DNA from 4 places in the Thioalkalivibrio sp. ALE12 genome. Region 2 is predicted to be linked to each of the others. Evidence: predicted binding sites of a transcription regulator. Region 2 holds the regulator's gene; each other region holds the start of a gene.
What was found. Region 2 encodes sigma-54, which starts transcription at its own class of promoters, with help from an activator protein. Its sites were predicted from a motif close to TGGCANGNTNCNTGCTT; they were not measured.
Positions count from the first base shown of each region.

Region 1: the regulator sigma-54 is predicted to act here: its motif matches at 3,192-3,208, upstream of F614_RS0112610 (TorF family putative porin).
Region 3: the regulator sigma-54 is predicted to act here: its motif matches at 2,960-2,976, upstream of flgA (flagellar basal body P-ring formation chaperone FlgA).
Region 4: the regulator sigma-54 is predicted to act here: its motif matches at 3,853-3,869, upstream of glnL (nitrogen regulation protein NR(II)).

Region 1 covers NZ_KB905916.1:29,131-34,715, reverse strand. Annotated here, with positions in the region: gene F614_RS0112625 (ATP-binding cassette domain-containing protein) at 1-387, opposite strand, end outside; gene F614_RS0112620 (ammonium transporter) at 712-1,965, opposite strand; gene F614_RS0112615 (P-II family nitrogen regulator) at 2,001-2,339, opposite strand; gene F614_RS0112610 (TorF family putative porin) at 2,406-3,137, opposite strand; gene folB (dihydroneopterin aldolase) at 3,560-3,919, opposite strand; gene F614_RS0112600 (amidoligase family protein) at 3,993-5,015, shown strand; gene F614_RS0112595 (gamma-glutamyl-gamma-aminobutyrate hydrolase family protein) at 5,002-5,585, shown strand, end outside.
Region 2 covers NZ_KB905909.1:32,494-38,078, reverse strand. Annotated here, with positions in the region: gene lptC (LPS export ABC transporter periplasmic protein LptC) at 38-583, shown strand; gene lptA (lipopolysaccharide transport periplasmic protein LptA) at 564-1,091, shown strand; gene lptB (LPS export ABC transporter ATP-binding protein) at 1,088-1,858, shown strand; gene F614_RS0108920 (RNA polymerase factor sigma-54) at 1,948-3,429, shown strand; gene hpf (ribosome hibernation-promoting factor, HPF/YfiA family) at 3,446-3,784, shown strand; gene F614_RS0108910 (PTS sugar transporter subunit IIA) at 3,788-4,255, shown strand; gene hprK (HPr(Ser) kinase/phosphatase) at 4,307-5,338, shown strand; gene rapZ (RNase adapter RapZ) at 5,346-5,585, shown strand, end outside.
Region 3 covers NZ_KB905911.1:66,901-72,485, forward strand. Annotated here, with positions in the region: gene F614_RS0110895 (MerR family transcriptional regulator) at 1-7, shown strand, start outside; tRNA gene F614_RS0110900 (tRNA-Pro) at 295-371, shown strand; gene F614_RS0110905 (flagellar brake protein) at 444-1,160, opposite strand; gene F614_RS0110910 (flagella synthesis protein FlgN) at 1,244-1,729, opposite strand; gene flgM (flagellar biosynthesis anti-sigma factor FlgM) at 1,745-2,059, opposite strand; gene flgA (flagellar basal body P-ring formation chaperone FlgA) at 2,166-2,855, opposite strand; gene F614_RS0110925 (chemotaxis protein CheV) at 3,151-4,089, shown strand; gene F614_RS0110930 (protein-glutamate O-methyltransferase CheR) at 4,295-5,110, shown strand; gene flgB (flagellar basal body rod protein FlgB) at 5,329-5,585, shown strand, end outside.
Region 4 covers NZ_KB905906.1:308,175-313,759, reverse strand. Annotated here, with positions in the region: gene F614_RS0104800 (tRNA (cytidine(34)-2'-O)-methyltransferase) at 1-62, opposite strand, end outside; gene F614_RS0104795 (dihydroorotate dehydrogenase) at 61-1,053, shown strand; gene ntrC (nitrogen regulation protein NR(I)) at 1,308-2,744, opposite strand; gene glnL (nitrogen regulation protein NR(II)) at 2,744-3,841, opposite strand; gene F614_RS0104780 (DUF4124 domain-containing protein) at 4,334-4,966, opposite strand; gene F614_RS0104775 (hypothetical protein) at 5,078-5,585, opposite strand, start outside.

The sequences.
Region 1 (5,585 bases), on a different contig from region 2:
GCGCTGCTTCTCGCCGCTGGAGAGACGTTCGACCTCCCAGCCTAGAGAGGCCTCGGGCAAGGCGACCTGCTCCAGCAGGTGCAGGGCCGCCGGGCGGGCGAAATTTGCTGGCAGGTGCTCGTCCACTCGCTCGCCCCACCAGGCAGTCTCCGCCGGTACGTACGCCACGCGCCGGCGCCAGTCGACCGGCGCCATGGCGTCCCGCGGTTGCCCGTTCAGCATCACCTCCCCCGTATTGGGGTCAAGGTCGGCCAGGGCCCGCAGCAGCAGGGATTTTCCGGAACCGGAGGCGCCCGTGACCTGCACCAGCTCCCCGGGCTGAAGCGCCAGATCCAGCGGGCCCAGATGGGCGGTTTTCAGTTGGCGAACATCCAGCAGGCGATCCATGCGACAGGGTTCCGGTGCGGCGAAATGGCGATCGTAACCGAAGCCGGGGCGGCGGGATGAATGGCCGGACGGGCAGGCGCTGCTTGCTGCGAGACGAACGGTCCGCCGTGAGGGGTGCCTCTGCGGATGTCGATCGCACTATCGGGCGCAGGCAGGGGCTTCGCGGGCGAGCCCGCTCCCACAGCTCGGGAAACAAAAAAGGGCGCCCGGGGAGGGGCGCCCAAAGGCCAACATCCAAGTCCTGGGAGACTGTCTTGTCGGCGTCGGAGGAGACGATGTTGGGGCCGGGCCTGTGGCCCGACCCCGGTTCAGGTTAACGAGGGTTTATTGCTTCCCGGTGAACTCCGGGTAGGCCTCGAGACCGCACTCGGCGATGTCGGCGCCCACATCCTCGTCCTCTTCGCTCAGGCGGATACCCATCACCGCCTTGAGGATGGCCCAGACGATCAGGCTGGCCACGAAGACGAAGGCGAAGATGGCAAGCAGGCCCACGATCTGGCCGAAGAAGGTCGCGTCCGGGTTGGACAGCAGGACCGCCATCACACCCCAGATACCGGCGGTACCGTGCGCGGAGATCGCGCCGACCGGGTCGTCGATCTTCAGCTTGTCCAGCGCGACGATCGAGAAGACCACGATCACGCCACCGATGGCACCGATGATCATCGCCAGGAACGGGCTGGGCATCAGCGGCTCGGCGGTGATGGACACCAGGCCCGCGACCGCGCCGTTCAGCGCCATGGTCAGGTCCGCCTTGCCGAACACCAGACGGGTCGTGATCAGAGCGGCGACCACACCCCCGGCCGCGGCCAAGTTGGTGTTGGCGAACACGGCGGCCACGGCGTTAGCGGACTCGATGTCGGAGACCTTCAGCTCGGAACCACCGTTAAAGCCGAACCAGCCCAGCCACAGGATCAGCACACCCAGGGTGGCCAGCGGCATGCTGGAGCCCGGGATCGCGTTGATCTGGCCATCCTTGCCGTACTTGCCCTTGCGCGCCCCGAGGAGCAGCACACCGGCCAGCGCGGCAGCGGCACCCGTGAAGTGGACGATGCCGGAACCGGCGTAGTCCAGATAGCCGATCTGGTCGAGGATCCCGCCACCCCAGCTCCAGAAGCCCTGGATCGGGTAGATGAAGCCGGTCAGGACGACCGCGAAGGCGAGGAAGGCCCACAGCTTCATGCGCTCGGCCACGGCACCCGAGACGATGGACATCGCGGTGGCCACGAACACGACCTGGAAGAAGAAGTCGGCACGATCAGAGTAGTAGATGTCGCCACCACTACCCAGTACGTCCGCGACCGCGTTGTCGCCCGAGATCAGGAAGCCCAGGCCCGGGATGATAGAGCTCAGGCCGTCGCTGTACATGATGTTGTAACCGATCAGCATGTACATAATGCTGGCGATCGAATACAGGGCGATATTCTTCGTTGCAATTTCGGCCACACTCTTGGTGCGCACCATACCAGCCTCGAGCATCGTAAAGCCCGCGGCCATCCACATCACCAGCGCGCCGGCCACCAGAAAGTAAAAGGTGTCCATTGCGTAGGCGAGTTCGACAACTTGCTGTTCAATTTCCATGATTGAAATTCCTCATTCGATGGAAGACGGAGGCCTTAAAGGGCTTCCGGGCCGGTCTCGCCCGTGCGAATACGCACGACCTGCTCCACCGGTGTGATAAAGATCTTGCCGTCGCCGATCTTGCCCGTGCTGGCAGACTTGGAAATGGCCTCGACCACCTGATCGACCAGGTTCTCGTCGACAGCCACTTCCAGTTTCACCTTGGGCAGAAAATCGACCACGTACTCGGCACCGCGATAGAGCTCGGTATGACCGCGCTGGCGACCAAAACCCTTTACTTCGGTCATGGTCATCCCTTGTACGCCGATCTCCGAGATCGCCTCGCGAACATCATCAAGCTTGAACGGCTTGATTACGGCGGTAATCATCTTCATGTCAGACTCCTGTAGTCGGGCCCGCCATCTGGCGGACCCGCTGTTGCTTTAGGCGGTAATGCGGAATCAGAAGGTCTTGGACCAGCCCACCCAGGCGCCCAGGTCTTCGTCGGTCTCGTCGACATACTCGAGATTGAAGCTGAACTCGCCCCAGTCGCCCGCATCACGGGTCAGGCTGGCGGTGTAGTGGGTGTAGTTTTCGGCGTTGGAATCGTCGAAGCTGGTGCGACCTACCAGGAAGCCGGCGCTGTAGACGTCCATGAACGGGACATCCAGGCCGGCGTAGAAGTACATGTCGTCGTCTTCCAGGGCCGAGTCATCGCTGTCGTGAACGACGTAGGCCATACCGCCGTACAGTCCCACAACGCCCGTATCGAAGCTGACCTCACCATAGATCTCGCCGAAGTCGGCACTCAGGGAACCGGTATCGTCTCGGGCATCCGGATAGGCGTAATAGATGTAACCGACGTCGTAGCCGAACCCATTGTCGAACGCGTCGGCAAATCCAAGATAAAGATCCATTTCGTAGCTTGTTTGATCTTCATTCCCCTCGTCGACGCCAAAGTCAACATTCGATACCCAGGTTCCCACGTAGAAACCAGAGGCATGCTCGTAATCGATACCACCCTGAACGGCAGCACCGTCGTCGGTTTCGGAAAAACCACGGAAGTAGTAATTGGACACCGCGCCGATGTTCACGGACAGCTCCGCGGCGGCGGTGGAGGTAAAGGCGACGCCACCGGTGGAGCCTACGGTGAGGACAGCAGCGGCCAGCGCGGAACGGGTGAACTTCTTCATGTTGGTCATCTCCCAGATTGGTCAATCGAGTGTCGCGTAGTCGACACCCGGTCCTTGCACGGGCTGTGCCAAGTACCAAAAGGGAGCAAAATCGGCTTTTCGCAACACCTGTTGCGGCCCAACCACGGGCTTTTGCCTTTATTTGGTGCGCACTAAAAGTGCACACGCACCAAAAACGTGCGGAGACCGAGGACTGTGAACCATGTACGGGATTCCGGAAGGTTCAGTCCTTCGGCGAGTGGCGGGGTTGGAGAGGCAAATCGAGGCGGGGACAGGCGCGACCAACGCACACGCGGCCATGCGGGACGTACGGCGAACACCTCCCTGCCCTGCAGATCGCCACGTCGCCTCGCGACCCGCGATGACACAGCACGGCAGGGGGGTGGCGCCGACCGGGGCAGCGCCCCGTCGCCGGCGCGGGTTTACGAGGAAAGGCTACCGCGTTCGATCTCGATGCCGACCTCGCGCACGCCGGGCACGGCGCCGGGCTTGCCGAGCTTGATGCGCAGCCAGGGCGTGCCGAACTGGGCCATCAGGGCCTCGGCGATCTCCTCGGCCAGGGATTCCAGCAAGGCATGCGGCTCGCGCGTGACGATGGCACGCACGGCGTTGGCCACCGCCTCGTAGTCGACGGTGTCGCCGATCTCGCCGGAGTAGGCGGCGATGCGGGTATCGGCCGCCAGTTCGATATCGAATCGCAGGCGGCGCTGGATGCGCTGTTCCCAGTCGTAGACGCCAACAACGGCATCAATCTCGAGGTCGCGCAGATAGATTCGATCCATGGGTTCGGCGGGCTCCTGTAGGTCGGCGCCTATCCTACTGCCCGGGCCGCATGAGGTACACCGAGCCGCTATCATGGTGACTCCCGATTACTCCGAGACACGCATGAGCGAGCCCTTTCACGAACTCCCCTGGCCCGCCAATCCGGAGGGCGCACCCCGGCGCATCGGCGTGGAGATCGAGATGGCCGGGGTGTCGCTGGAGACGATGGCCGAGACCGTGAAAGACGAGTTCGGGGGGCATATCGAGTCGGACAGCGCCTTCGTCTTCCATGTGCGCGACACGGACGTCGGCGACTTCCAACTGGAGCTGGACGCCCGGGTACTGAAGGACCGCGGCTACCGCGAACACCTCGCGCGCCTGGGCATCGAGCTGGACGACTCCGACGAGGCCGCGCTGGAACGCTGGCTCGCGGACGCCGCGGGCCGCCTGGTACCGCACGAGATCGTGGCGCCGCCGATCGCGACGGCTGACCTTCCCCGCCTGGACCGGGTGCGCGCCGCCCTGCAGCAGGCCGGCGCACTGGGTACCGAACGCTCGTTTCTCTATGCCTTCGGTCTGCAGATCAATATCGAGGTGCACCGCACCGATGCCGAGTGGCTGCTGGCAATCCTGCGCAGCTTCCTGCTGATGGTGGAAGTGCTCACAGCGGCGGGCGCCATCGACCTGGCGCGGCGCCTGTCGCCCTACATTCGGTCTTTCCCCGGCCCGTTTGTACGCTACGTGCTGGACCCGGACTTTCGTCCCGACCGGGCCGGCCTGATCGACGCCTACCTGGCGCATAACCCGACCCGCAACCGCCCGCTGGATCTGTTGCCGCTGTTCGCCCATCTGGACTCCGATAGGATCGACGCGGCCCCTGTGGAACACGAGCTGATCAAGCCGCGGCCGGCCTTCCACTACCGCCTGCCCAACTGCGAGATCGACGACCCGGACTGGAGCCTCGCGCGGCCGTTCAACGGCTGGGTCGAGGTCGAGCGCCTGGCGGCGGATCCGGAACGCCTGGAACGCCTGTCGCGGGAATATCTGGAACGCCCAGGCCAGGCCCTCGGCCGCTGGGCCGACGACTGGAGCCAGCGCCTCCGTGACTGGTTCTGAGCCCGACCGCACGACCACCGATACCGTGGCGCCGCGTCCACGCCGCCCGGTGATCGCCATTACCGGACCCGACCAGGGCGGCGGGCCCGCCTGGCTGTTTACAGCGCTCGCGGTGTGGCGCGCCGGCGGCCAACCGCTGCGGCTGCGCCCGGGCAAGCCGCGCGGTCACCGGCGCTTCGATGGTCTGGTGGTGGGCGGCGGGGCGGATGTGGATCCGGAGCTCTACGGCGAGACTCTCCCCGAGGGACCGGATGCGGCCGCCATCCGGCAGGCGGAGCGCCGCCTGTCGCAGCGCCTGATCGGCTATCTCTTCTACCCGGCCCTGTGGCTGCTGCGCCGGTTGTTCCAGTCCCACGGCGGTGTACTGGACACCGACCGCGACCGGCTGGAGAAGGCCCTGATCCATCGCGCGCTGGACGAGCACCGCCCGATCCTCGGCATCTGTCGCGGGATGCAACTGGTCAACGTGGTACGTGGCGGCACCCTGCATCGCGACCTGGCCGAGTTCTACGTGGAAACCCCGCAGGCCCGCAGCCTGCTGCCGGTCAAGCCGGTGGAGCTGGACCCGCG
Region 2 (5,585 bases):
CCGGCGGAGACGCAACCGGTACGGTCTGGCGCCGCCGTTGGTCCTGTTCACGCTGGCGTGCGCAAGCCCCGCAACCGCCGAGGTCACCCCGCCCGAGGGCGAGGTGACCCTGCAGATCGACGGATTCACGCTGCACGCCACCGGCGACGACGGTGAGCGGACCCACCGGCTGCAGGGCACCCGACTGCGCGAATTCGGCCGCGACGGGCCGCAGTGGGTGGATGACCCGGAACTCGACCTGTTCGCCGATGGCGGTATCGAATGGCGCTGGACCGCCCCGGCGGCCCTGCACCGCCCGGCTGACGAAACCCTGGACCTGGTCGGCCCCACCCACGGCGTACAACCAGCCCGCGGCGAACGCGTGCAGACGGTCATCGACTCGCGGGATGTACGTATCGCCACAGACACCATGGTCGCCACCTCGGACGCCCTCTCCACCCTGAACCAGCCCGGGCTGTTCCAGCGCGGCACCGGCCTGCGCGTGGACTCGCGAGCGGATACCATAGAGCTGTTCCATGACGTGTACTCGCTCTACAGCGAGGCGAGCGAGGAGGACCCCGCGCATGACCCCGATCCCGAATAGCCGCCGCCTGCCGGGCCTGCTTGCGGCGGCCGGCCTCCTCTCCGCCCTGCTGGCGACGCCGGCCCTGGGCCAGCAGGGATCGGGACCCTCGCTGCCGGTGGAGATCACCGCCGACCGCGCGGAGATGGACGAACGCCAGGGCCTGGGCACCTACACCGGGGACGTGATCGTGATCCGCGGCGACATGACGCTGGAGGCCGACACGGTCTACGTGCGCACCCGGGATCGTCGCCCCTACGAGATGGAGGCCCACGGCGAGCCGGCCCGCCTGGAATCCCCCGACCCCGAGACCGGCGAGATGCGCATCGCCACCGCGCTGCGCATCGACTACCTGCTGAACGAGGACCGCATGATCCTCACCGACCAGGCCCATGTGATCACCACCCGCGAAGAGGCGCGCGGCAAGCGCATCACCTACGACCTGACCACCGACGTGATCGAGGCCGAACGCGGCGAGGGCGACAGCGAACGCGTACGCATCACCATCCAGCCACGCGACGACGAATGAACGCACCCGCCACCAGCCCGGCGCCGGCACCCGCCGAGGCCCGTGATCGCCTGATCGGGCGCGAACTGACCAAGCGCTACGGCCAGCGCACCGTGCTCGACCAGGTGGATGTCGACCTCGCACCCGGTGAAGTGGTCGGCCTGCTGGGTCCCAACGGCGCCGGCAAGACCACCTGCTTCTACAGCCTGGTCGGGCTGATCCGTCCCAACGCCGGGCGCATCACCCTGGGCGGGCACGACATCACCCGCGCGCCCATCCACGTGCGCGCCCGCGCCGGTCTCGGCTACCTGCCCCAGGAGGCCTCGATCTTTCGCCGCCTGAGCGTGTGGGACAACCTGCAGGCCGTGCTGGAACTGCGCCCCGGCCTGGACCGCCACGAACGCCGGCGTATCGGCGACGCGCTGATCGAGGAGTTTCAGCTCGAGACCGTGCGCCACAGCCCCGGGATCGCGCTGTCCGGCGGCGAACGTCGGCGCGCCGAGATTGCGCGGGCCCTGGCCGGTGACCCGCAATTCATCTGCCTGGACGAGCCCTTTGCCGGGGTGGACCCGATCTCGGTGGGCGATATCCAGGATGTAATTCGCCACCTTGCAGCGCGCGGCATCGGGGTTCTGATCTCCGATCACAACGTGCGCGAAACCCTCGGGATCTGCCACAGGGCCTATATTCTGAGCGAGGGGCGCCTGCTGGCCGCCGGGACACCCGACGAGCTACTGGCCGATCCCCAGGTGCGCCGGGTCTATCTCGGCGAGAATTTCCGCCTGTGATTCCGGCACGCGCACAACCCGCGCCGGTGCACAAACCACGAGGCAGCATTTAAGATCGCTCTTATGGTCACCCGCGACCCGCACAGCCAATGCTGAAACCCGGCCTGAATCTTCAGCTGGGTCAAACGCTCACCATGACCCCGCAACTGCAGCAGGCCATTCGCCTGTTGCAGCTGTCCACGCTCGAACTACAGGTGGAGATCCAGCAGGCGCTGGAGAGCAACCCCATGCTGGAACAGGTGGAGGACGAGGACGACATGGGCGGGGCCGAGCGCCTGGACGCGGAGGGCGAGGTGGTGGAAGGCGACCGCATGGAGGCCACTACCACTAGCGATGACGTGATTCCCGAGGAGCTCACCACCGACAGCCGCTGGGACGACATCTACGAACCGCCGCCCGCCCCCAAGGGCGTGGATGACCGCGACCCGCTGGAAAACACCAGCGACGACGACGGCGAGGGCCTGCAGGACCACCTGCTGTGGCAGCTGCACCTGAGCCACCTGACTCCGCGCGACCAGCGCATCGGCGCGGCCCTGATCGACGCGATCAGCCCCGACGGCTATCTCGAAGGCGACCTCGAGACGCTGGCCGAGACCATCAGCCGCGGCGAGGAAGAGCCCGTCGGCGTGGATGAGGTCGAGGCAGTCCTGCACTGGATCCAGCAGTGCGACCCCCTGGGCGTGGGCGCGCGCGATCTGCGCGAATGCCTGGAGATTCAGCTGCGCGAACTGGCCCCGGACGCCCCCGCCCGCGAGGCCGCCCGGGCGATCCTGGAACACGGCATGGACAGCCTGGGCAAGCGCGATTATAAAGCCCTGCAACGCCAGTCGGGTGTGCGCGACCCGGACGAACTGGCGCGCGCCCTGGACCTGATCCGCACCCTGAACCCGCGACCGGGCGCGCAGATCAGTGCCGCCACCTCCGAATACGTGGTGCCCGATGTCTACGTGCGCCACACCCCGGAGGGCTGGCGCGTGGAGCTGAACCCGGAGATCGCGCCACGCATCCGTATCAACGACCTCTACGCCGGCATGGTGCGCCAGGTATCGGATGCCCGCGACAGTGCCTTCATGCGCGACCAGCTGCAGGAGGCGCGCTGGTTCCTGAAGAGCCTGCACAGCCGCAACGACACCCTGCTCCGCGTTGCCGAGGCGATTGTCCATCGCCAGCAAGGCTTCCTGGAACATGGCGAGGTCGCGATGCAGCCATTGATCCTGCGCGATATCGCCGAGATCCTGGAGATGCACGAATCGACCATCTCCCGGGTGACCACCCAGAAATACATGCACACCCCGCGCGGAGTCTTCGAGTTCAAGTATTTCTTCTCCAGCCACGTCGGCACCAACGACGGTGGCGAGTGTTCCGCCACCGCCATCCGTGCCATGATTCGCGAATTGATCGACGACGAACCCGCGAACAAGCCGCTCAGCGATGCCCGGCTCGCCCAGATCCTGGCGGACCGGGGCATCAATGTGGCGCGTCGCACCGTGGCCAAGTACCGCGAGGCGATGCACATCCCTTCATCCAGCGAACGCCGGCAGATGGCCTCCATGCCCACCGGCCACAAGTAACCAAGGAGTCCCGACCATGCAGATCAACCTGACCGGCCACCATGTGGACCTCACCGACGCCCTGCGCGACTACGTCAACGAGAAGTTCGCGAAGCTGGAACGCCACTTCGACAAGGTCATCGACGTGCACGTCGTGCTGACCCATGAGAAGACCCAGAACCAGTTCAACAAGGCCGAGGCGAATCTCCAGGTCAGCGGCAATCACATCCACGCCGAGGCCTCCCACGAGGACATGTACGCCGCCATCGACGCGCTGATCGACAAGGTCGACCGCCAGCTGATCAAGCACAAGGAAAAGGTCAAGGATCATCACCGGGCCGAGGGCGCCCAGCGCAATCGCGAGCAGGCCTCCTGACCCATGTCCATTGCCGAGTTGATCACCGCCGAGCGCATCCGCCTGGAGCCGGAATGCTCCAGTCAGAAGCGGGCCCTGGAGGCCCTGTCGGAACTCCTCGCCGGCGGCGGTGATGCCGGCGGACCGGGCAGCACCGCGATCTTCGAGGCCCTGTCCGCGCGCGAAAAGCTGGGCTCCACCGGCCTGGGCCATGGGGTTGCGATCCCCCATGGCCGCCTGGCCGATCTCGAGGCTCCGCGCGTGGCCGTCCTGCGCCTGGAGAGCGGCGTCGACTTCGACGCCATGGACCACGAGCCGGTCGATATCCTGATCGCCCTGCTGGTCCCGGAGGCCGCCACCAGCGATCACCTCGACCTGCTGGCCCAGCTGGCGCGCGGGCTTTCGCAACCGGACACCATTGCCGCCCTGCGCCGGGCCGGCGATGCCGCCAGCCTGGAACAGGAACTCGTCCGCCGCTTCCGCGAGGGCTGATCCCGTGCGCCCCGCACCCTGCCACGCCACCGATCCCCGCCGGCCCTGCTCATGAACGAGGCACTGGGCGAAGGCGGGATTGCCCGCGACATCAACGTGGAGAGCCTGATCCAGGCTATGGGCAACCGCCTGGATCTGCGCTTCGTGCATGGCGAGCACGCCGCCCCCGACCGCAAGCTGGTCGGCGAGGACGGGGATGACCTGCCTCTGGCCGGCCACCTCAACCTGATCCGACCCAACCGCATCCAGGTCATCGGGGACTTCGAGGCCCGCTACATCGCCGGCCTCAGCGACGACCAGCGCAACGACCTGATCCTGGAGATGGCCCGCACCGGCACCACCGCGGTGATCTTCGCCGAGGACACCTGCCCGTTCTCGGAGATGCCCCATGCCCCGCAGGAGGCGCTGCCGCTGATCCTGTGCTCCAGCACCAGCAGCCACGAGATCATCGCGCTGCTGCGCTACTTCCTGCAGCAGCGTCTGGCGCACTTCGAGGTGCGCCATGGCGTGTTCATGGAGATCCTCGGCATCGGCGTCCTGATCAGCGGGGCCTCCAGCGTCGGCAAGAGCGAGGTGGCGCTGGAGCTGATCTCGCGCGGGCACCGCCTGATCGCCGACGATGCCCCCGAGTTCGCGCGCATCGCCCCCGACATCGTGCGCGGTCACTGCCCGGCCCTGCTCCAGGACCTGCTCGAGGTACGCGGCCTGGGGGTGCTGAACATCCGCGCGATGTACGGCGACTCCGCAATCAAGGGCGGCAAGTACCTGCGGCTGATTATCGACCTGCGCGATCACGGCGAGCCCTCTCCGGTCCCCGACGACCGGCTGAACGGGCGCCGCGGCGAGATCGACATCCTCGGCCTGCGGATTCCGCTGATCAGCCTCCCGGTGGCGCCGGGTCGCAACATCGCGGTGATGATCGAGGCCGCCGTGCGCAACCACATGCTGCACATGCAGGGCTACATCGCCGGGGATGACCTGCGCGCCCGCCAGCGCCGGCAGATGAGCGGCGAGGCCGAGGAGCCGCCCTACCACCGGGCCGTGCCCGCCACGACCGTCCCTAACCCGGACCCGGAGGGCTGAGTCCGCCATGCGCCTGCTGATCGTCAGCGGTCTGTCCGGATCCGGCAAGACCGTCGCCCTGCACACCCTGGAGGACGCGGGCTATTTCTGTGTGGACAACCTCCCGCTGCCGCTGCTGCCGGACCTGATTCGCCAGGTGCGCCAGGGCCACTACGACACCGAGGGCGATCGCCATCTGGCGGTGGGCGTCGACGTGCGCAGCGGGCTGGAGGCCCTGAAGGGGTTTGCCAGCCTGCTGGCCGGGCTA
Region 3 (5,585 bases), on a different contig from region 2:
CGCCTGACCTTCCTTGTGCCCGCGTTAAGAAAGTCTTTTTGAACCACAGAGGGCACGAAGTTCACGAAGAAGGTCTTTCGGGTCTGGTCGCGGGTTAAAGGGCCGCATCCATTGCGGCGCATCCCGTCTCCGAATCCGCGAGCCATCGATGCCTTCCGTTTTCACGCGTTTCTCTGTGTCCTCCGTGCACTCTGTGGTGAACTAAACACTCGTGTGCCGTGATGGGCGCTCGGTTCGCTTTGGCGGTGTTGGGTGCTTTCGTGACGGCGGGGAATCGGATATAGTTCGCGGCTTCGGGGCGTGGCGCAGTCTGGTAGCGCATCTGCATGGGGTGCAGAGGGTCGCAGGTTCAAATCCTGCCGTCCCGACCAAACAGGAAGCATGAAAAAGGCCGCTTGTAGCGGCCTTTTTTGTGTCTGACGTCCGAGTTTGTCCGGGCGGGTCTATTCCATCGAGCGGCGACGCGCCTCGCGCTGGTAATGCAGCAAGGCGAGGTTGGTCTGGCGCTCCAGCCACTGTGTCATCCCGACAATCTCGAAGCCGGCGTATTCGTAGCCCTCCCGCGTACTGCGCCGCCGGTTGGCCAGGCGCAGGTCGCCCGAGAGCCGCTCACTGACGTCGGGGAGCAGCAGATTGGTGAACGCGAGGGTGGTGCCGGTCTCCAGCGTGTCGAGCGTGGCCGTGGCCAGCTCGATGCACATGCCCTGGCCCGAGAGATCGACGAGCTCGCCGATGACCGGGTCCTTCCAGCCGGGCGCGCGCAGTTCGATCTGCGGGCGCTGGGCCATGGGGATGTGAACGCGGAAGGTTTCGCGGCGCTGGAGATGCTCCAGTGTTTCGGGGTAGGGGCAGGCGTACAGGGCGCCGCCTTCTTCATGTTCGATCCGGGCCACGGTGGTGGAGAAGCGTACGGCCACGCCGCGCAGCGCGGCGAATACCCGCAGGGGCATACCGGAGGTGACATGCTGGTGCGCGCGCGGCGGATTCAGTTCGTCGAGAAAGAGTTCCTTCGCGGCGGGGTCCAGCCGGACCAGGGCCGAAGTGTACAGCGGGCCGTCGGCGTCGAGCCGGACGCTGACCAGGGTGAGCTTGTGGTCCAGGTCCTTGAGAATGCCGGCGATCCGGTCCGGCTTGTCGACCGTGTAGTCGGTTTCGTCCATGCGTCCGTGACGTTAGCTGGGTGTGAGGACGCAAGGTACTGGTCGAGCATCCGAAATGCCAGCATCGGTGCGAATAAGCTGCATCAGGCTTGTGTGATACGGCGTCCGCCACGGGTGTTGGGGCGGGTGCGCCCGTAGGGGTCGTAGGTCGCCGCCGGGCCGGCCTCTTCGCCGCGCAGGATCTGCATGGAGAGCTCCACGCGCTGGCGATCGCGATCGATCAGGCGTGCGTTGCCCTGGTTGAGGGTGTTGCAGCGCTCGATGGACTGGCGCAGGGCCTGCCAGTGATCGTTGAGGACGGCACCGTCGTCCATGCGCGAGAGCAGGCGGGCCATGCCCTCGGGTGTGAATGACTCGCTCGCGGCCTCGGCGATAGCGCGCTGCTGGCGGGTCTCGGTCTCGAGGTCCTGCAGCAGCCCCTGCTTGGTCGCCACGACCTCCTGCAGGGTCTCCGGGGTGCGCGCCTCGACCGCGCGGGTCTCCTGGATCAGGGCCTCTTCCAGTTGGTGGGCCAGCCGGATCGAGGTTTCCAGGGAGCGCAGCAGGCGATGGCGCGTGTCGGTGTTCATCGGTGAGGTCCGTGATTAGCGCAGCAGGCGCTCGAGGTCGATCATGCGGTCGGCCAGCTGTTCGTTGTCCACCGGGTAGTTGCCGCTGGCGATCGCCTCGCGCAGCTCGGCCACACGCGCCGCGTCGAACGGGGCGTTCTCGCCGGCGCTGGCGGCCGAACTCATCGCCTGGGCGGCGCCGGTCAGGGTAAGCGAATCGTTACCGGTGGTCGCGGCGCTATCCGACTCTTGCGCCCGGTTGGGCGCGCCGCTGGAGTCCTCGCGGCCCTTGACCGTGGAGCTCTGGCCGTCGGGGCGCAGACTGTTCGTGTTGAGGCCCTTGATATCCATTGTGCCGTCCTGTCGTTGTAACTGTGCTGCAAGTGTTTACGGCCGCGTGTGCTGAAACTGTAGCCCTGTGGCGGTGGTTTTTGTAACACCGATCACAGAGTCGGCATCAAAGTGTCACCCGGACGTGCCCGGAGGGCTGGATTTCGCCCTCGACCACGCGCCCGGACGAGGTGTTCTTGACCCGGATGCGGTCCCCGAGGCTGCCGTTTTCCAGGGCCTCGCCCTGCATGCGGATGGCGATCGAGCCGTTTTCGGCAAGGATCGTGACCCGCTGGCCGCGGCTGACGATCTCGCGCTGGGTGACGTGCTGTGTGCCGATGATCTGGCCCGGACGAATGCTGCGCCGGGTCTGCTGACCGATGAGGGCCGACTTGTCTTCATGATAACTGCCCGCGTGGCGTGACGTCTCGATGCGCTGGAAGCGCAGATCGCCGCTGGTCAGCGTGTGCTGGCGAGGGAGGTTGCGACTGGCCACCAGCACCTGAGCGTAACGTTCCACCGTGGCCGGGACATACAGCTGCCAGGTGACCGGGCCCGCACACTGAAGGTGGATCGCGGTATTGCCGTCGCGGCGGCCGCCGGGCGGGAAACGGGCGTTGAGTCCGTCATGGCAGTAGGCCAGCCGGAGCCGGTTGTCGAGCTGGCCGATCTCGATATTGATGTCGTCGCTATGTTCGGCGTCCAGCTCCTGCAACAGAAACTGTTCCGCGGCCGCGCGGATCTCCGCAACGGGGTGGATCTCGGCGTGGGCCGGCACGGAGAGCGCGAACCACGCCACGAGAGCCATGAGCCCCATGGGGATGCAGCGTGATGTACAGGTTGTATGTGGATGCATATGCCGGTCCTCGCCGCCCGAGGGAATACCCCGGGTCTGCCGCGTCCGTTCGCGGACCCGAAGCTATGCAGGTTTGATGCCAGTTGTCCGGGCGGTGCCCGACTCAAGGCCCGGCGTTCAATGCCGTTATCCCTGGGAAGCGGCGCCAGAAGGCGCATACAGGCGATTGCAAATGACAGCCCGGGGGTGCGCGGTGCACACTGAGCTCCCGGGAGCGGCTCGCGGCAGATGGGCGCGGGACAAGGAGAGCAGCACCATGAGTCAATTCATTGACGATGTGAACCAGCGAACGCAGCTGGTGGGTCAGAACCGGATGGAACTGCTGCTGTTCCACCTGGGTGGATCACAGACCTTCGGAATCAACGTGTTCAAGGTGCGCGAGGTGATCCCGTCGCCGCCGCTGCGCCAGATCCCGGGGTCGATGAGTGTGGTGCGCGGTGTGGCTACGCTGCGGGGCGGCACGGTGCCGATTATCGATCTGGCGCGCGCCATGGGCCTGCGCAGCGCGGCCGGTGCCAGCGACAGCGGCGACCAGAAGGTGGTGGTCACCGAGTTCAACCGTTCGGTTCAGGGGTTCTGGGTGTCGGCCGTGGACCGGATCGTGAATGTGAACTGGCAGGACGTGAAGTCCCCTCCGCGTGGTACGGGGCGCGAGTCCTTCCTGGTCGCGGTCACCGAGATCGACAACAAGCTGGTCGAGATCATCGACGTGGAACGGGTGCTTTCGATCGTCAATCCTCTGCCGACCGAGGTCTCCGAGTCCATCCGAGCGGACGCCACGCCAGCGGGGGGGCGCAAGGTCGTGATCGTTGACGACTCGGTCGTGGCGCGCAAGCAGATCGAGGGGGCGATTCGCGGTCTCGGGTTCGAATACGAGGTTTTCAAGGATGGTCAGGAGGCGCTCGACTTCCTGGAGCAGAAGGCCGGGGAGGGCCCGGTTCGCGACCAGATCGAGCTGGTGATCTCGGACATCGAGATGCCACGCATGGACGGCTATACGCTGACGGCGCGGATCCGGGACAATCCCGCCCTGAAAGATCTGAAGGTGCTGCTGCATTCCTCGTTGAGCGGCGAGTTCAATACCGACATGGTCAAGCGCGCCGGGGCCGATGCGTTTCTCTCGAAATTCAACCCCGACGAACTGGCCAACGCGGTGCTCGACCAGACCGGGCGCGAGGATCAACAGGTCGAATGACCGCCGGGGGGAACGGGGTTGCCGCCCGGCAAGGCCGGGGCGGCGTCACATGGCCGACAAGGGCCCAGTGTCGTGTCCCGCCTGCGACACCGTATACTGAAACCCGCTACCGGGGATTCCCCCTGCGTTTCGTGGCGCGGGCGCCGCTGTCAAGGACTCGTCATCAGGATGCTAATCACCATGGACTGTGCTCGGGGATGAACCGGTGATCGATTCCCGCGATTACGAGGAGTTTTCCCGCTTCCTGCAGGACTGCTGCGGCCTGGTGCTGGGTGACAGCCGTCAGTATCTGGTGTCGAGCCGACTGTCCCGGCTGCTCGACGAGTTCGACTTCAAGAGCGTGCCGGAGCTCCTGCACGCGATGCGGCAAGCCCCGAATCCGCGGCTGCGCACCCGTGTGATCGACGCGATGACGACCAACGAAACCTCGTGGTTTCGCGATGGCTTTCCGTTCGAGATCCTCCGGCATGTGTTGTTGCCGGAGCTGGCTGCGAAGGGAAGCAGCATCAAGGTCTGGTCTTCCGGCTGTTCCAGTGGCCAGGAGGCCTACAGCATCTCCATGGTCGTCTCCGAGTGGGAGGAATCCCGCCCCCCGCGCAAGGTGCCGGTATCCATCCTGGGGACGGACCTGTCGGAGAAGATCCTGGATGACGCCCGGCGGGCGGTCTACGACGGCCTGAGTATTGTGCGCGGGTTGAGCGAGAGCCGCCGCGCGCGCTTCTTCGAGACCGTGACGGACGGCCACAAGGTCGTTCCCGAGGTCCAGCGGCGCTGTCGTTTTCAGAAGCTCAACCTGATCGACAGCTACGCGGCACTGGGCAAGTTCGACCTGGTGTTCTGCCGCAACGTGCTGATCTATTTCTCCGGCGAGACCAAGCGACAGGTTCTTGACGGTATTGCCCGGCAGATGAATCCGGGCGGCTATCTGTTTCTTGGCGCTTCGGAGACGGCCGGCCCGTACACCAAGGCCTTCGAGACGGTTCGCACCGACTACGGCTCGGTCCTCCGGCTCAAATCCTGACGCCCCTCCGTCGCAGGGCCGCCAGGTCCGAAACGCCCGCGCAATGCGGCCGCGACTCGAATTGCCCCCTTCCCACGTTTCCCGCTAAGGGCGTCCCCAGCCGAGACGGATTCCCGTCGCTGGCATAGCGATTGCATCGGTCTCCTCGCAAAGGGCCGCAATGGCTGCGTCCCGGTTCTGGTAGCGAGGGTCCGCCACGGGCGGACAGGACGGAAACGATGAGTCTCTCTCTCGACAAGGCGATGGGCATCCTGCCGCAGGCGGTCAACGTGCGCGCCCAGCGCATGGAGCTGCTGGCCTCCAACATCGCCAATGCGGACACCCCGAACTACAAGGCGCGCGATATCGACTTTCGCGCGGTGCTCGAGTCCGCGGCTGGGAGCGGCAATCACTTGCCCATGGCGCGTAGCCAGGCGGCGCATATCGACCCCAATGCCGGGGCGATGAACGGGCAGGCCGAGGCGCTTTATCGCGT
Region 4 (5,585 bases), on a different contig from region 2:
AGACGAATGATGTTGCCGGTGTTCGGCGGGATCTCCGGTTGAAAGAGGACGATGTGAAGCATGAGTGATTCGCGCACCGATCCGCGGCTGGCCCTGGAGTTCTGCGGGCTGCATTTGAACACGCCGCTGGTGCTGCTGTCCGGCTGCGTCGGCTTCGGCGAGGAGTACACCCGCGTGGCCGGCTTCTCCAATCGCGACGCCGGTGCGATCTGCCTGAAGGGCACCACCGGCCAGGCCCGTCTGGGCAACGCGCCGCACCGGGTCTACGAGACCCCGGACGGCATGCTCAACGCCATCGGCCTGCAGAACCCGGGCGTGGACCACGTGGTGGACCACACCCTGCCGCAGCTGGACTTCGAGGAGACCCGCTTCTTTGCCAATGTCTCCGGCTCCACCATCGAGGAGTACATCGAGGTCACCCGCCGCTTCGACGACTCGCCCATCGACGCCATCGAGATCAACATCTCCTGCCCCAATGTAAAGGAAGGCGGCGTCGCCTTCGGCAACGACCCGGACATGTCCGCGCGCGTGGTCGAGGCCTGCCGCAAGGTCACCTCCAAGCCGCTGATCACCAAGCTTTCGCCCAACCAGACCGACATCGCCGAAAACGCCCGCCGCTGCATCGAGGCCGGCACCGATGCTTTTGCGGTGATCAACACGCTGATGGGCATGGCGGTGGACGTCGAGAACCGGCGCGCAGTGATTGGCAACAACCAGGGCGGACTCTCGGGGCCCGCGATCAAGCCGATCGCGCTGCTGAAGGTCCAGCAGGTCTATCAGGTGGCCGCGCCCCACAACGTGCCGATCATCGGACAGGGCGGCGTGATGAACGCCACCGACGCGCTGGAATTCCTGATCGCCGGGGCCAGCACCGTCGGCGTGGGCACCGGGCTGTTCTACGACCCGCTGTGCCTGCCCAGGATCCTCCACGGCATCAGCGACTACATGGACCGCCACGGCTACACCCACGTACGCGACCTGACCGGCACCCTGCAACTCAACGGCGCCGTCTCCGCCTGCGCCCCGCCCGCCCCGCAGGACCCCACCACCTGAAGGCCTGTTTCACCACGAAGCACACGAAGGCACGAAGAACGGCCAGGTCAAAAGCGATAGAGCATTAACAGGAAGATGGGAAGGACGGAAGAATGCGGGAATGGTGCCCCGGGACTGATCAACCCGCCGGGCAGGCCCCAGGACACGGGCCAGCGGCCTTTACCCAAAAACCCTTCCCATCTTCCCTTCTTCCTGTGAACCGCTTTTGACCTGGCCGTTCTTCGTGCCTTCGTGGGCTTCGTGGTGAAATCAGCCTAGTCGTCGTCGAGGCCGAGTTCGTGGATCTTGCGGGTGAGGGTGTTGCGCCCCCAGCCGAGCAGGGCCGCCGCCTGCTGGCGGTGGCCGCCGGTGGCGTTCAGGGCCTCGCGGATCACCGTGCGCTCCAGTTGCGGCAGCACCGAACCCAGCAGGTCCTGGTCTCCACGCTGCCAGTGCTGGCGGGCCACCTGGGCCAGTTCGGCCGTCCAGTCCCGCGGGCCGGCGACCACGCCGGCCGGACCACCGTCCGGCTCGGCCCGGGTCTCGGCGGGCTGGTGCAGCTCGGCCGGGAGGTCGTCCAGGTGGACCTCGCGGCCCGACGCCATCACGGTCAGCCAGCGGCAGGTGTTCTCCAGCTGACGCACGTTGCCCGGCCAGGGCAGGCGCTGCAGCTCCGCCACCACCTCGGGGCGCATGGTCTTGGCTTCGACCCCCAGTTCCTGCGCCACCTCGGCCATGAAATGCTGCACCAGCAGCGGGATGTCCTCCGGGCGCTCGCGCAGGGACGGCACATGGATCCGGATCACGTTCAGACGGTGGAACAGATCCTCGCGGAACAGCCCCGCGCGCACGCGTTCCTCTAGGTCCTGGTGGGTCGCGGCGATGATGCGCACGTCCACCCGGATCGGCGTATGGCCACCCACGCGGTAGAAGGTGCCATCGGACAGCACGCGCAGCAGTCGGGTCTGCAGGTCGAACGGCATGTCGCCGATCTCGTCGAGGAACAACGTGCCGCCATCGGCCTGTTCGAAACGGCCCTTGCGGCTCTGGTTGGCGCCAGTAAACGCACCACGTTCGTGGCCGAAGAGTTCACTCTCCAGCAGATCCTTGGGGATGGCCGCGGTATTCAGGGCAATCAGCGGCTGATCGGCGCGCGGGCTGTGCTGGTGCAGGGCACGGGCGACCAGTTCCTTGCCGGTGCCCGACTCCCCGTTGATCAGCACGGTGATGTTGCTGCGCGACAGGCGGCCGATGGCGCGGAACATCTCCTGCATCGCCGGGGCCTCGCCGATGATCGGGGTCTCCTCGATCTCGGGGCCAGCGGTGCCGTTGTCCTGCCCGGCGCGCCGCGCCTCCAGTGCCCGCTGCACCAGGGCCACGGCCTCGTCCACATCGAACGGCTTGGGCAGGTACTCGAAGGCCCCGGTCTGGTAGGCGCCCACGGCGCTCTCCAGATCGGAGAAGGCTGTCATGATGATCACCGGCGGCGGATCGGGGCGCGTCTGCATGCGCGCGAGGAAGTCCAGGCCATTCAGTCCCGGCATGCGGATATCGGCGACGATGGTGTCCGGCACCGGGTCCCGGTCGAGCGCCGCCCAGGCGGCGTCCGCGGTCTCGAAGCCGCGCACCGCGATCGCGTGACGCTGGAGGGCGCGTTCCAGCACCCAGCGAATCGAGTCGTCGTCGTCAATAATCCAGACAGTGGGCTCCATCACTTCCTGGCCTCCCGGGCCTTCGGGGGTTCAAGGGGCAGCAGGATGTCGAACGTGGTCGCCCCCGGGCGCGAATGGCATTCGATCAGACCGTCGTGCAGCTGGACCAGGCTCTGGGCAATGGGCAACCCGAGCCCGGTCCCGGCGGCGCGGCCGGTCACCATGGGGAAGAAGATGCGTTCGCGGATCTCCTCCGGGATACCGGGCCCGTTGTCGCGCACGCTCAGCTTGGCGACCAGGCGGTGGCGATGGCCGGAGATGGTGTACTGGCGCAGGATGCGCGAGCTCAGGGTGATCTCGCCCCCGTCCTCCAGCGCATGCACCGCGTTCTGCACCAGATTCAGGATCGCCTGCACCAGCATGTCGCGATCGGCCTGCACGTCCGGGATGCTGGGGTCATAGTCGCCGCGGATCTTCAGACCCAGCGGCAGCTGCACACTGACCAGGCCCCGCACGTGCTCCAGCACCTCGTGCAGGTTGACGGGCTCGCGTCGCGGCAGGTTGTTCGGCCCCAGCATGCGATCAACCAGGCTGCGCAGCCGGTCGGCCTCGCGAATGATGATCTGGGTGTATTCCTTCAGGCCCGAGTCGTCCAGCTCGCTGGCAAGCAATTGCGCCGCCCCCCGTAGCCCCCCTAGCGGGTTCTTGATCTCGTGGGCCAGCCCCCGGGTCACCGCGCGGGTGATCGCCTGCTGCTTCTGCAACTGCTCCTCGCGGCTGATGCGCTCGTGGCGATCGATCGCATTCAGCTCGAACAGCAACTGCCCCGGCTTGTCGCCCTCGCCATGGAGCGGGGTGATGACCACGTCGGCGAGGAAACTTTCGGCCCGCAGCGGCTCCATCTGGCGCGCGCGCAGGGTGATCGGCTGATCCAGCGTCAGCGCCGAGCGCAGGCGGCTGGACAGATTCCGGTCCAGCTTGAGCCACTGGCCCAGACCATGCCCGACGATGCGTTCGCGACTGAGACCGAGCAGCACCTCGGCGGCGCTGTTCATGCTCAGCAGGCAAAGCTCGGCATCGGTCACCAGCACGGCCGTGGAGAGGTCGTCCCACCAGGGCGGGGTGGCCGGGCCGGAATTGGAAGCGGGCGTGGTCATCAAGAGGCCTCAAGCAGGAATCGCGCCAAGCGGGAATCGCCCGGCGGGGCGCCGAAGCCGGGGGCACGGTCACAAAACGCAGCCGAATCGCCACCCCCCAGAACCCAAAACGCCCCATGATGGTGCAATCATAGCACCATCATGGGGCGTTGTGTGCACTATTGAAGTGCAGAGATCGAAGTTGTCAATTCGGAGCCGGCGTCACCGGCCAGGGAGACGCTGATTGAATCGCGCGTTCGCGCTCGAGTCGCTTTTGCGTGCGAACAAGGCGCGGTGACTGCCGTGCAGTCACTCTGCACAAGGGAACCGCAACGCCGCTCCCACGCAAAAGCGGCCGAGCCCCTTCTTTCAATAGCTTGCGGGGTTGGTGCCCCCTGTTCCCCGATCCTGCGTTGCGCCGCTTGCGGGTAGAACCACTACCCGCTGCACGACGCGCCTTGTCTCGGAAAACAGGGGGCACCAACGCGGACGTGCGATTCAATCAGCGTCTCCCTAGGGCGCCCTGGGTGCCTGCGGGGCCCTGGGCGCCTGCGGCGCACCCCCGGGCGGGAATTGCTGCGGCCGCTGCTGCTGTTGCTGCTCGCGCGGAATGGCCATCCGCAGCACGTTGAACTCGATGGTCGCGCTCGCCCCCAGCTCCTCGCCGGATGCGTCCACGATCCGGGCCTGCAGCGTATGCTCGCCGCGGTTCAGCCCCTCGAAGGTCGCCGTGGGCGACTGACTCTCGCCCGCCTCCGCGCCGTTCAGCACCCAGATCACGCGATGGCCCGCGTCGGCATCCAGCGCTGGCTCGAGATCCAGCTCGGCGCTCACATTGCCGTCGTTCGCGCGCACCCCCGAACCGTCCTCCGGACGGGCAATTGCGACCCGCGTGTACACACCCTCCGCCTCCGGCTGACCGCGGGGCCGCACGGGCCGTTCGAGAATCTCCCGCGCACCTTCCAGCGGGACCGCGCGCATGGGCTCGCGCACGTCCACGGGCTCGCTGGCGCGCCCCTCGGGCGGGCGGTCGCCAAAATGGACATTGCCCTGATCGTCGGTCCAGCGGTAGACGTCGGCACTCGCAAGCGCCGGGGCGAGAAGGACAGCCAGCGACAAGGCCAGCCAGAGCGTGGTTCGGAACATGGGTCTTCCTCCTTGGGCGGGATGGCGCGGCACCACCACCCTGCCTCCCGTGTACGTTCGGACCACCACAAGCCCGGAAGCTCCCGCGCCACCGGCACGGGCCAGCCGGGATCAGGCGGCCGCGCGAACCCAGACGCCCTGCAGCCGCGCCGCATCGGCCTGCAGGGTCGCGAGGCGATCCCGCTCGGCCGCCGCGGCCGTTCCCGACTCCAGCGCGGACAGCCAGTCATCCAGCGCAGCCAGGCGGAGCATCGTGGGCGCCGCCCCGCGTTCGATTGCAGTCAGTGGCCGCCGGGCATTGAACCCGGCCAGCACGGCCCGGTACCGATCGGCATCCGGCTGTCCGGAGGCGTCCACGGCGAGCGCCAGGGCGATGCGCGCGAGCTGCCAGAAGGCCGGTACCGGCGCGGGCGGGATCACCAGATCGGCAAGACCGGCACCTTCCGGGTAGATGCGCACGGACTGCCAGTAGCTTCCCGCCAGCGGCAGGTCCTCGAAACGGTAGAGCCCCTGGTGGTGCAGCTCGGCGTCCAGGATCGCCCGGGACTCGGCATCCAGCGTGGACGCCATCGCATCGGCGCGCTCGCGCATCTGCTGCTGCAGCACCCCGCGCCGGTAG